3 regions of the Pseudomonas acericola genome follow, and region 2 is predicted to be linked to each of the others. Evidence: riboswitches for the same ligand, from Rfam matches in the RefSeq annotation. Region 2 holds a riboswitch; each other region holds the start of a gene.
The links. A riboswitch is a leader RNA that binds a small molecule or an ion and turns the genes downstream of it on or off. The one in region 2 is predicted to bind cobalamin.
Positions count from the first base shown of each region.

Region 1: another riboswitch for cobalamin. It lies ahead of ACU688_RS04235 (ABC transporter substrate-binding protein); the one in region 2 lies ahead of ACU688_RS24450 (CbtB domain-containing protein).
Region 3: another riboswitch for cobalamin. It lies ahead of cobO (cob(I)yrinic acid a,c-diamide adenosyltransferase); the one in region 2 lies ahead of ACU688_RS24450 (CbtB domain-containing protein).

Region 1 covers NZ_JBRFJB010000001.1:924,459-928,591, reverse strand. Annotated here, with positions in the region: gene ptrR (putrescine utilization regulator PtrR) at 1-38, opposite strand, end outside; gene ACU688_RS04240 (aldehyde dehydrogenase family protein) at 269-1,651, shown strand; cobalamin riboswitch at 1,775-1,968, shown strand; gene ACU688_RS04235 (ABC transporter substrate-binding protein) at 2,085-3,095, shown strand; gene ACU688_RS04230 (FecCD family ABC transporter permease) at 3,092-4,096, shown strand; gene ACU688_RS04225 (ABC transporter ATP-binding protein) at 4,093-4,133, shown strand, end outside.
Region 2 covers NZ_JBRFJB010000009.1:7,827-11,959, forward strand. Annotated here, with positions in the region: gene cobN (cobaltochelatase subunit CobN) at 1-52, opposite strand, end outside; gene cobW (cobalamin biosynthesis protein CobW) at 56-1,117, opposite strand; cobalamin riboswitch at 1,211-1,410, opposite strand; cobalamin riboswitch at 2,180-2,382, shown strand; gene ACU688_RS24450 (CbtB domain-containing protein) at 2,480-2,668, shown strand; gene ACU688_RS24455 (CbtA family protein) at 2,680-3,384, shown strand; gene ACU688_RS24460 (cobalamin biosynthesis protein) at 3,381-3,773, shown strand; gene cobM (precorrin-4 C(11)-methyltransferase) at 3,844-4,133, shown strand, end outside.
Region 3 covers NZ_JBRFJB010000001.1:654,817-658,949, forward strand. Annotated here, with positions in the region: gene ACU688_RS03025 (C40 family peptidase) at 1-459, shown strand, start outside; gene ACU688_RS03030 (PQQ-dependent sugar dehydrogenase) at 595-1,908, opposite strand; cobalamin riboswitch at 2,008-2,256, shown strand; gene cobO (cob(I)yrinic acid a,c-diamide adenosyltransferase) at 2,336-2,947, shown strand; gene ACU688_RS03040 (cobyrinic acid a,c-diamide synthase CobB) at 2,944-4,133, shown strand, end outside.

The DNA of each region.
Region 1 (4,133 bases), on a different contig from region 2:
GCAACGGCCTTGAAGATTTCCAGCTGCACCAGGTCCAAGTCATTCTCCATGATCGTTCCCACGCTCTGCGTGGGAATGCAGCCCGGGGCGCTCTGCGTCCCACAGCGTGACGCGGAGCGTCACAGGAGGCGTTTCCACGCGGAGCGTGGGAACGATCGCATAGTCATCATTCTCTTTTTGAGAATGTATTGCTTAATATTATTCAGTTTCCAGAAAAGATCTAGCCCCGTAGGCTGAACCCCACTTACTCATTCAGCAGGACGGCGCCATGAACGCGACCACCCACGCCCTCTCGATCAACCCGGCCAACGGCGAAACAGTCGGCAGCTACCCGTACGAGTCCGAAGCGCAACTGGACGCCGCCCTCGACCGTGCCACCGCCGCCTTCCGCACCTGGCGCCGCCAGCCGGTCAGCCAGCGCGCCGAGCTGTTGCTGGCCCTGGCCGCCGCTCTGCGTGAACAAGCCGAAGACATGGCGCAGATGATCACCCTGGAAATGGGCAAACCCATCGCCCAAGCCCGTGCCGAAATCGAAAAATGCGCCCAGCTCAGCGAATGGTACGCGGCCCAAGGCCCGGCCATGCTCGCACCGGAACCGACCCTGGTGGACAACGGCAGCGCCCAGATCGAATACCGCCCGTTGGGCCCGATCCTCGCCGTGATGCCGTGGAACTTCCCGGTCTGGCAAGTGCTGCGCGGCGCCGTGCCGACGATGCTCGCCGGCAACACCTACGTGCTCAAACACGCACCGAACGTGATGGGCAGCGCCTACCTTATCCAGCAGGCGTTCAAAAAGGCCGGCTTCACTGACGGCCTGTTCGAAGTGCTCAACGTGACCCCGGACGGCGTATCCAAAGCCATTGCCGACCCACGCATCGCCGCCGTCACCCTCACCGGCAGTGTGCGCGCCGGTATCGCCATCGGCTCCCAGGCCGGCGCGGCGCTGAAAAAATGCGTGCTGGAACTGGGCGGCTCCGACCCGTTCATCGTGCTCAACGACGCCGACCTCGACGCCGCTGTACAAGCCGCGTTGATCGGCCGCTTCCAAAACAGCGGCCAAGTCTGCGCCGCCGCCAAGCGCCTGATTATCGAGGACGGAGTGGTGGACGCGTTCACCACCAAGTTCTTGGAAGCCAGCCGTGCCTTGGTCATGGGCGACCCGACGTCGACCGCTACCTACATCGGCCCGATGGCCCGCTTCGACCTGCGCGACGAGCTGCACGGCCAGGTCCAGGCCACCCTGGAAGAAGGCGCGACCCTGCTGCTGGGCGGCAACAAAGTCGCAGGCGCAGGCAACTACTATGAGCCCACCGTACTGGCCAACGTCACCGACCAGATGACCTCGTTCAAACAGGAACTGTTCGGCCCCGTCGCCTCGATCATCACCGCCCGCGACGCCGACCACGCCGTGGAACTGGCGAATGACAGCGAGTTCGGCCTGACCGCAAGCATCTTCACCACCGATGCGGCGAAAGCCCGCGATATCGCCAACAGGCTGGAAACCGGTGGGATCTTCGTCAATTCGTTCAGCGTCTCTGATCCACGGGTCGCGTTTGGCGGGATCAAGAAGAGTGGCTTTGGCCGCGAGCTGTCGCACTTCGGCGTGCGCGAGTTCTGCAATGCGCAGACCGTGTGGCTGGATCGCAAATAACCCAGGCGACCTTGCTCAAATCTGGAAACTGGCTTGTGTGGGAGCTCCCACATAAGCCAGCTCCCACAGGCATCGCATTTGTTCTGTGATTTACCCATCGCAACTCCCCCTTCGCAGCCCGATCGACTACCATGGCGCGCCGGTTCCCGAAGGGGACTAACAGGGAATCCCAAGCGCGACCCATCGCGCCAATCGGAACTGCCCCCGCAACTGTAGGTGCCGAGCCTGCTCCCCACTGCCACTGGACACTGTCCGGGAAGGCCGGAGCGAGGCGACGACGCACAAGTCAGGAGACCTGCCGGCCCAGCGTTATCACCAACCGGCGGGGTGTCCGGGAAGGACATCCTTGCGCGGCCCGGCGGCCGTGTTCGTGGGTGTATTTCCACTACCGTACCTCCCCAGTCCACTGTACGGTCCCAACGGAGATTGCCCCATGCTGCCACGCGTTACCGCCCTGCTCACCGGCCTGGGTTTCTGTGCCCTGGCCCACGGCGCGCCGACCCACTACCCGCTGACGCTGGAAAACTGCGGCAGCACCCTCACCTTCCAACAAGCCCCCGCGCGCAGCGTGACCATCGGCCAGGCCGCCACCGAGATGCTCTACGCCTTGGGCGTGGGCGAGAAAGTAGTCGGCACGTCGCTGTGGTTCAACAATGTACTGCCGCAGTTCAAGACGCTGAACGACGGCATCGAGCGCCTGGCCAATAACGAGCCGAGCTTCGAAGCAGTGATCGCCAAGCGCCCGCAACTGGTGGCCGCCGAACTGGAATGGGTGGTCGGTGCGCAAGGCGTGGTGGGCACCCGCGAGCAATTCCATGAGCTGAAAATCCCCACCTACCTGCTGCCTTCCGACTGCGAAGGCAAAGACAACCTGGTGGGCGCCGACGGTACGCGGCTGGAGCCGTTCCGTATCGACACTATTTATAAAAGCATCAGCCAGTTGGCGGCGATTTTCGACGTACAGGATCGCGGCCAACAGCTGAACGACGAGCTGAAGACACGCCTGGCCAAGTCCGTTGCCACCGTGCAGAGCAAAGGCCTCAAGCAGGCCAGCGCGCTGGTGTGGTTCTCCAGCGCCGAGATGGCCAGCGACCCCTACGTGGCCGGCCACAAGGGCATCCCCGAATTCATGCTGCAAACCCTCGGTTTGCACAACGTGGTGCAGTCCGACGAAGAATGGCCCGCCGTCGGCTGGGAAACCATCGCCAAGGCCAACCCGACCTTCCTCGTCATCGCCCGCATGGACCGCCGCCGCTACCCCGCCGACGACCATGAAAAGAAACTCGCCTTCCTGCGCAGCGACCCGGTCACGCGCAATATGGACGCGGTGAAAAACAACCGGATCATCATCCTCGACGCCCTGGCGTTGCAGGCCAGCATCCGCATGTTCGATGGCCTTGAACAACTGGCCACGGCCATCGACGGCTACGACTTGCCGCAATGATCCGTCCTCTGATCGCCCTGGCCCTGCTGTTGCTCGCCGTGCTCGCCGGCGTGGCCATCGGCGAAACCGCCATCTCGCCGCAGGTCGTGCTGCAGGTGCTGGCCAATAAACTGTGGGGCGCCGGCTACGTGCTGGACCCCATCGATGAAGGCGTGGTGTGGAACTACCGCCTGACCCGCGCCCTCGTCGCCGCCGCGTGCGGTGCCGGGCTGGCGACCTGCGGGGTGATCTTGCAGTCGCTGCTGCGCAACCCCTTGGCCGACCCGTACCTGCTGGGCATTAGCGCCGGCGCCTCGACCGGTGCGGTATTGGTCGCATTGATCGGCGTGGGCGGTGGCTTGATTTCGTTGTCGGCCGGCGCATTTGTCGGTGCCATGGCCGCGTTTGCCTTGGTGATTCTGCTCGCGCGGGCCAGCGGTTCGTCCAGCGGCACCGGGCAGATCATCCTCGCCGGCATTGCCGGTTCGCAGCTGTTCAACGCGCTGACTGCGTTCCTTATCACCAAATCCGCCAGCTCCGAACAGGCGCGCGGCATCATGTTCTGGTTGCTGGGCAACCTCAGCGGCGTGCGCTGGCCGTCGGTATGGCTGGCGGTGCCGGTGGCGCTCGTGGGTTTGGCGGTGTGCCTGTGGCACCGTCGTGCGCTGGATGCGTTCACCTTTGGCAGCGACTCGGCGGCGTCCCTCGGCATCCCGGTGCGGCGCGTGCAGTTTGTGCTGGTGGGCTGCGCGGCGCTGGTGACGGCGGTGATGGTGTCGATTGTCGGCTCCATCGGCTTTGTCGGGCTGGTGATTCCCCACGCCGTGCGCCTGTTGCTGGGCACCGGGCATTCGCGCTTGCTGCCGGCCAGTGCGCTGGGCGGTGCGCTGTTTTTGATCGCGGCGGATGTGCTGTCGCGCAGCTTGATCAAGGGCCAGGTGATTCCGGTCGGTGTGGTCACCGCGTTGGTCGGTGCGCCGGTGTTTGCGCTGATTTTGATCGGGCGGAGGAACGCACGATGAGCGTGCTCAGCTGCAATGGCTTGGGCTTCAAGGTGCG
Region 2 (4,133 bases):
CAATATTGTCGTCCGAGACGAAACCACCGGGCTGGGTCCTGAGCAGGTGCATGGGTTAAACGCTGAGGGCGGCGCGCAATTGCGCTTCGAGGCCCGCTGCGTCGAGGTCTTGACCGATCAGCACCAGGCGGGTGATGCGTGCTTCTTCAGCGCCCCAAGCGCGGTCGAAATGCTTGTCGAAACGCGTGCCCACGCCCTGGATCAGCAGGCGCATCGGCTTGTTCGGGATCGCCGCGAAACCTTTGACACGCAGGATGCCGTGTTGCACCACCAGTTGGGTCAGGGCGTCGAGCAGCAGCGCTTCGTCGGCTTGCGGCAGATCGATGGAGATCGAATCGAAGGCGTCGTGATCGTGATCGTCTTCACCTTCGTGGTGGTGATCGTGATGGCTGTGGCGGCCGTCGATATGCTCCTCGGAGCCGGCGCCCAGACCGATCAGCACGTCCAACGGCAGGCGACCGCTGCTGGCTTCGATGATCTTGACCGCTGGCGGCAGTTCTTCGGCCACTTCCAGGCGCACGCGGGCCAGGTCTTCGGCGCTGATCAGGTCGGATTTGTTGAGGATCACCAGGTCGGCGCTGGCCAGTTGGTCGGCGAACAGCTCGTGCAGTGGCGATTCGTGGTCCAGGTTCGGGTCGAGTTTGCGCTGGGCATCCACTTGATCCGGGAACGCGGCGAAAGTGCCGGCGGCCACGGCCGGGCTGTCGACCACGGTGATCACTGCGTCAACGGTGCAGGCGCTTCGGATTTCCGGCCACTGGAAGGCTTGTACCAGCGGCTTTGGCAGGGCCAGGCCGGAGGTTTCGATGAGGATGTGGTCGAGGTCGCCACGACGGGCGACCAATTCGCGCATCACCGGGAAGAATTCTTCCTGCACGGTGCAGCACAGGCAGCCGTTGGCCAGCTCATACACGCGGCCGTTGGCTTCTTCCTCGGTACAACCGATGGAGCACTGCTTGAGGATTTCACCGTCAATGCCCAACTCGCCGAACTCGTTTACGATCACCGCAATACGGCGGCCCTGAGCGTTGTCGAGCATATGGCGCAGCAAGGTGGTTTTGCCCGAGCCGAGAAAGCCGGTAACGATGGTGACGGGGAGTTTGGCCAGTGTTTTCATCGGATGCCCTTGGGGGCGGGCATACGGGACGATAGGCCCTGCGACGGCGCGCAGCAGCGGTTTTCGTCACCGGATCACCCCGCCCGGTTGAATTGAAAAATCGGTTGCGAGGCAGGTCTCCTGGCTTGGGGCTTGCAGGTCTTGCGACCGGCGCTGATTGCGCCTTCCCGCCGGTTTGGCAGTGGCGTGGCAGTCAGATGAACCCTTTACAGTTGCGGGGGCAGCCGCGGCTTGGACCGCGTTCCCTTCTTAGCTTCGGCCTGGGCTGAAGAACCTCGAGGGTGCAAGGCTACGCAGTGCTTGGGGGATGGTCAATGATGGGCTGGGTCTGGTTTGGTTTGGTTTGGTTTGGTTTGTGTACATATCCGTTGCTGCGGTAACGGCCACTTAGGGTTCCGCCCTTACGGCGGGTCACTTTTGGAAAAGAGCCCCAAAAGTAACCAAAAGGGCTCTTGCCCCAACACTCGGCACCTCGCCTAGGCTCGGTGTGCCCAAGATCAAAAACACAGCGAGGCGGCCTAGTAGCCGACCTGATCGTTGAAGCGTGCGCGTTTCCCTGTGGGAGCTGGCTTGCCTGCGATGGCATCAACTCGGTTTGCCTGATGTACCGAGGTGTCTGCATCGCAGGCAAGCCAGCTCCCACATTTTTAACCGAGATCGACAGGACAAATACCGGTCGGCTCTAAGGCCGCCGCGCTCTTGCTTTTGATCTCACTTGCCCCGTCAAACACGCTGGCCGAACGCAGGCTTGAATCCGTGGGCAACCCGGCAGGACGCCGGGTTAGCCGTCCTGGGCCAGGGATGGCCCATGACGGCGGCCCACGGATTCAAGCCTTCGTTCGGGCACACCGAGCCTAGGCGAGGTGCCGAGTGTTGGGGCAAGAGCCCTTTGGTTACTTTGGGGCTTTTCCAAAGTGACCCGCCGTAAGGGCGGAACCCTAAGTGGCCGCAACCTAAATAACGGATATGTACACCACCACCACCACCACCACCACCACCAAAAACCACCAAAAACCGCCAAAACCCACATCCCAATTGACTCCCCTCCCACCCCCATGCTCTCCTACACATCTTGTTTCGGGTGCCCTGCAAAGGGTGAAACGGGAAACCGGTGCGTCATAGCGATATGACCAGTCCGGTGCTGCCCCCGCAACGGTAAGCGAGCGAAACGTCATATCCACTGTGCCAGACAGCATGGGAAGGCGACGTTTTCAGGCATTGAGCCCCTCGCAAGCCCGGAGACCGGCCCGAAAAAATCAGATAACAAACCCGCGGTGGGCGGGCGCTGTTCAGAACCCTGCGTGCCTGGCTCGCGGGGTTTTCATGCGCTCGCTTCACCCTGACACCTGAAAGGGACGCGCCATGTCGATCATCAGCAGCACCTCGCACTCCGCCAGCAGCACCTCTACCTTGAGCCAACGCCTGACCGCCGCCATCGGTGCGTCGATCCTCGGCGCGTGCCTGGTGTATTTCGCCGGTTTCTCCCATATCGAGGCCGTGCACAACGCCGCCCATGATACCCGCCACAGCGCCGCGTTCCCGTGCCACTGAGACCTGCCGACATGATCAAGCGTATTGCGCAAACCGCAGGTTTCACCGGCTTGCTGGCCGCCCTGCTGCTGACCCTGCTGCAAAGCTTCTGGGTCGCCCCGCTGATTTTGCAGGCGGAAACCTTTGAAAAAGCCCCGGCCGCCACCGAAGTGGTGCATGAGCACGCCGCTGGTGCCGCCGCCCACACCCATGACGCCGAAGCCTGGGAGCCGGAAGACGGCTGGCAGCGCGTGCTGTCCACCACCGGTGGCAACCTGGTGGTGGCCGTCGGTTTTGCACTGATGCTGGCCGGCCTGTACACCCTGCGTGCACCGACTCGCACCGCCCAAGGGCTGCTGTGGGGTTTGGCCGGTTACGCAACCTTTGTGCTGGCACCCACCCTGGGCCTGCCACCTGAGTTGCCAGGCACGGCTGCCGCCGACCTCGCACTGCGCCAGACCTGGTGGATCGGTACCGCAGCGTCCACCGCGGCCGGTATCGCGCTGATTGTATTCGGGCGCAACTGGCTGCTTAAAGCGCTGGGCGCAGCGATCCTGGTAGTGCCCCATGTAATTGGCGCACCGCAACCGGAAGTGCATTCGATGCTCGCACCCGAAGCCCTTGAAGCACAGTTCAAGATCGCTTCGCAGCTGACCAACGTCGTCTTCTGGCTGGCGTTGGGCCTGATCAGCGCCTGGTTGTTCCGCCGCAACCGTGACGATCAATACTCGGCATGACCCTGGTGGTCGGCCTGGGTTGCCAGCGGGGTTGTGAGGTTCACACCCTGCTGGGCCTGCTTGAATCCGCCCTCGCCGAGGGCGGTATCGAGCGTCACCGCATCACCGCGTTGGCGAGTATCGACCGCAAAAGCGATGAACCCGGATTGCTGGCCCTGGCCGCGCAGTTGAATCTGCCACTCCATTGCTTCAACGCTATGCAGTTGGCGGCGTATGCCGACCGCCTGAGCCACAAATCCGCGATCGCCTTCGCCCATACCGGCTGTTACGGGATTGCCGAAAGCGCTGCGCTGGCCGTGGCGGAACACCTCGCCGGCAGCCCTGCCCGCCTACTGATCACCCGTAAAAAAACCGCCCAGGCCACCTTTGCCTTGGCGTGCGCCGACTAAAAACCCGATAATCGGCCTTCTCGATCATGAGCAATCTTCATGCTCGCCCGTTTTTCAACAGGAATTCTCCATGACCGTCTACTTCATCGGCGCCGGCCCCGGCGACCCGGAATTGATCACCGTCAAAGGCCAGCGGCTGATCCGCAGTTGCCCGGTGATTATCTATGCCGGCTCGCTGGTGCCTGCGGCGGTACTGGAAGGCCATCAGGCAGAAACCCTGGTCAACAGCGCCGAACTGCACCTGGAACAGATCATCGATTTGATCAAGGCGGCCCATGCAAACGGCCAGGATGTGGCGCGCGTGCATTCCGGTGATCCGAGCCTGTACGGGGCGATTGGCGAGCAGATCCGCCATTTGCG
Region 3 (4,133 bases), on a different contig from region 2:
CCCGTAGCGGTGAAGCCCAAGCCGGTGTTCAACTACGCCACCCAGAATTTCTCGCCAGCAGCCGAAGACGTGCTCTTTCGCGCGCTGGGCCTGGTCGGCACGCCTTATCGTTGGGGCGGCAACACGCCGGATTCGGGCTTTGATTGCAGCGGCCTGATCGGCTTTGTGTTTCGTGACGCCGCCGGCATCTCCTTGCCGCGTACCACCCGTGAGCTGATCGTGATGCGTGCGCAGGATGTCAGTGAGCAGAACCTGCAAACCGGTGATCTGTTGTTCTTCGCCACGGGCGGTGGTTCGCAGGTTAGCCATGCGGGCATCTATGTGGGCGAGGGCCGCTTCGTACACGCGCCGCAAACCGGCGGTACGGTGAAGCTGGACACCTTGTCCAAGGCGTATTGGCAGAATGCTTACCTGAGTGCGAAGCGCGTGTTGCCAGGGAATCTGGCACGCAATCCTTAGTTTCGAACAACGATCCAACTGTGGGAGCGGGCTTGCCCGCGATTGCGGAGTGTCAGTCATACATCAGCTGACTGACACTCCCTCATCGCGGGCAAGCCCGCTCCCACATGGGTTTTGTGGTGGTCTGAAGCCTACTTACTTGGCCGCCGACACCCGCCACACCTTATTCCCCACATCATCAGCCACCAACAAATCCCCCTGCTGATCAACCACCACGCCCACCGGCCGGCCCATGGCTTTCTCGTCCTTATCGAGGAACCCGGTCAGCACATCCACCGGCTGCCCCTTGGGCTGGCCAGCCTCGAACGGTACGAAGATCACCTTGTAGCCACTGTGAGGCTTGCGGTTCCACGAGCCATGCTGGCCGATGAATGCGCCACTGGTGAAAGGCGCAGGCAATTTGCTGCCCTCGGCAAACGTCAGTCCCAGTGAAGCGGTATGCGGGCCCACGGCGTAGTCTGGCGCAATCGCCTTGGCCACCAGGTCGAGGTTTTGCGGATTGACCCGCACATCCACATGCTGCCCGTAGTAGCTGAACGGCCAGCCATAGAAGGCGCCATCCTGCACCGAGGTGATGTAGTCCGGCACCAGGTCGCTGCCGATTTCATCGCGTTCGTTCACCGCCGTCCACAGCTTGCCGCTCTGTGGTTCCCAGGCCATGCCGTTGGGGTTGCGCAGGCCTGAGGCGAAGATGCGGTGCTGGCCGCTGGCGCGGTCCACTTCCCAGATCGCCGCCCGACCTTCTTCTGCCTGCAGGCCGTTTTCACCGACGTTGCTGTTGGAGCCAACGCTCACGTACAGCTTGCTGCCGTCCTTGCTCGCCACCACGTTTTTGGTCCAATGGTGGTTGATACTGCCACCGGGTAGGTCGACGACCTTGGTGCCGGCTTCCTTGATCGTGGTTTCACCCGGTTGGTAAGGGAAGCGCAGCAGCTTGTCCGAGTCCGCCACATACAGGTCATTGCCCACCAGCGCCATGCCGAACGGCGAGTTGAGGTTGGCCAGAAATACCGTGCGAGTCTCGGCGATGCCGTCGTGGTCGTCATCGCGCAGCAGGGTGATGCGGTTCGGGCTAGGCACGCCAGCACCTGCTCGCCCCATAACCTTTTCCATTACCCAGCCACGAATACCCGATGAATCATCTGGCTTGGGCGGCGCATTGGTTTCTGCCACCAGCACGTCGCCATTGGGCAGTACGTACAGCCAGCGCGGGTGGTCCAGGCCCTCGGCAAACGCCGCCACCTGGGTGCCCGCAGCGGCAGTTGGTTTCGCGCCCTCAGGCCAGCCGATGGCGGGCGCGATGTTGACCGTGGGGATCAGGGTCTTGTTCGGCTCCGGGAGCTTGGGGGAGGGGCCGGTGCCGTCAGACACTTGCAGGGTCGAACTTTCTCCGCAGGCGACGAGGGCGCCTGCGCACATGATCAGTAGGGCAAGTCGGGTCTTGTGCATGGTTTTCTCCTGGATACCTGTAAGGGTAGAGGCGCGCGGCGGTCCGATGGTTCAAGTGCGCAGCCGGCTTTAATTGACGCTCCACCCCCAACCCTCTACCCTTCGCGACTTGTTCCAGGTGCTCTGTGACCCACGGGTCGACCGAGTGAAACAGGGAAGCCGGTGAGCGAGCGCACTTGTACACAGTGCTGCCGCAATTCCGGCGCTGCCCCCGCAACGGTAAATGAGTCAAGACGCTGCTTTTGCCACTGTATCGCCCGGCGATATGGGAAGGCGCAGCGTTGGCCTGCCTCTCAAAAGAGCGCGCCATTCATGAGCCCGGAGACCGGCCTGAAACATCCAACAGCATCACGGTGGGCGATGCTTGGCTGTCTGTTTTTTCTTTTTCCTGCCCGCCGTTTTTGTCCAGCCCCAACGGAGAGCTGCCATGACCGATTCCCCCGACCGCGACGAACGCCACCTGGCGCGCATGCTGCGCAAAAAAGCCGTGATCGACGAGCGCATCGCCAATTCCCCCAACGAGTGCGGCCTGCTGCTGGTGCTGACCGGCAACGGCAAAGGCAAAAGCAGCTCCGCATTCGGCATGCTGGCCCGGGCCATGGGCCACGGTATGCAGTGCGGCGTGGTGCAGTTCATCAAGGGGCGTAACAGCACGGGCGAAGAGCTGTTCTTCCGCCGTTTCCCCGAGCAAGTGCGTTTCCACGTCATGGGTGAAGGCTTTACCTGGGAAACCCAGGACCGCCAGCGCGACATCGCCGCTGCCGAAGCCGCGTGGGAAGTTTCCCGCGAACTGCTGCAAGACCCGTCCATCGGCCTTGTCGTCCTCGACGAACTGAACATCGCCCTCAAGCACGGCTACCTCGACCTCGACCAAGTGCTCAGCGACCTGCAAGCGCGCCCGCCGATGCAGCACGTGGTGGTCACCGGCCGTGGCGCCAAGCCTGAATTGATCGAAATGGGCGACACCGTCACCGAAATGGGCATGCTCAAGCACGCATTCCAGGCCGGCATCAAGGCACAGAAGGGCGTCGAACTTTGAATCAGCCCCGTCATTGCCCGGCCGTATTGATCGCCGCACCGGCGTCCGGCCAGGGCAAAACCACCGTCACCGCTGCGCTCGCTCGTTTGCACCGCAACCTGGGGCGCAAGGTGCGCGTGTTCAAATGCGGGCCGGACTTTCTTGACCCGATGATCCACGAGCGCGCCAGCGGTGCGCCGGTGTATCAATTGGACATGTGGATGGTGGGCGAGCAGGAAAGTCGCCGCCTGTTGTGGGAAGCCGCCGGCGAGGCCGACCTGATCCTTATCGAAGGCGTCATGGGCCTGTTCGACGGCACCCCGTCCAGCGCTGACCTGGCGCGCCACTTCGGCGTGCCGGTCCTCGGCGTGATCGACGGCACCGCCATGGCCCAGACGTTTGGCGCGTTGGCCCTGGGCTTGGCGCGCTATCAGCCGGACCTGCCGTTCGCCGGCGTGCTGGCCAACCGCGTCGGCACCCTGCGCCATGCGCAACTGCTCGAAGGCAGCCTCACCGAAGGCCTGCGCTGGTACGGCGCCTTGTCCCGTGAGACGGGCATCGAATTACCGAGCCGTCACCTGGGCCTGGTGCAAGCCAGCGAACTGAACGACCTCGACGTGCGCCTCGACGCCGCCGCCCAAGCCTTGGGCAGCAGTTGCGAAGTCGCCTTGCCGCCGCCGGTGACCTTCGCCGCGCCCGCAGTCATCGCCGCCGAGCCGTTGCTCGACGGTGTGCGCATCGCCGTGGCCCGCGACGAAGCCTTCGCCTTTACCTACGGCGCCAGCCTCGACCTGTTGCGGGCGATGGGCGCCGAGTTGCACTTCTTCTCGCCGATCCATGATCGTGAATTGCCTGACGCCGACAGTCTCTATCTGCCCGGCGGCTACCCGGAATTGCATCACCAGGCGTTGTCGGAAAACACCGCGATGCTCGACGCGATCCGGGCCCATCACGCCGCCGGCAAACCGTTGCTCGCCGAGTGCGGCGGCATGTTGTACCTGCTGGACTCGCTCACCGATGTCGCCGGCCAGCGTGCCGAGTTGCTCGGCCTGCTGCCGGGCGACGCCGTGATGCAGAAGAAGCTGGCCGCGCTGGCCCTGCAAAATGTCGAGTTACCGGAAGGCGTGCTGCGTGGGCATACCTATCATCACTCCCTGACCAGCACAGACTGCACGCCGATTGCCCGTGGCGTGAGCCCCAATGGCGG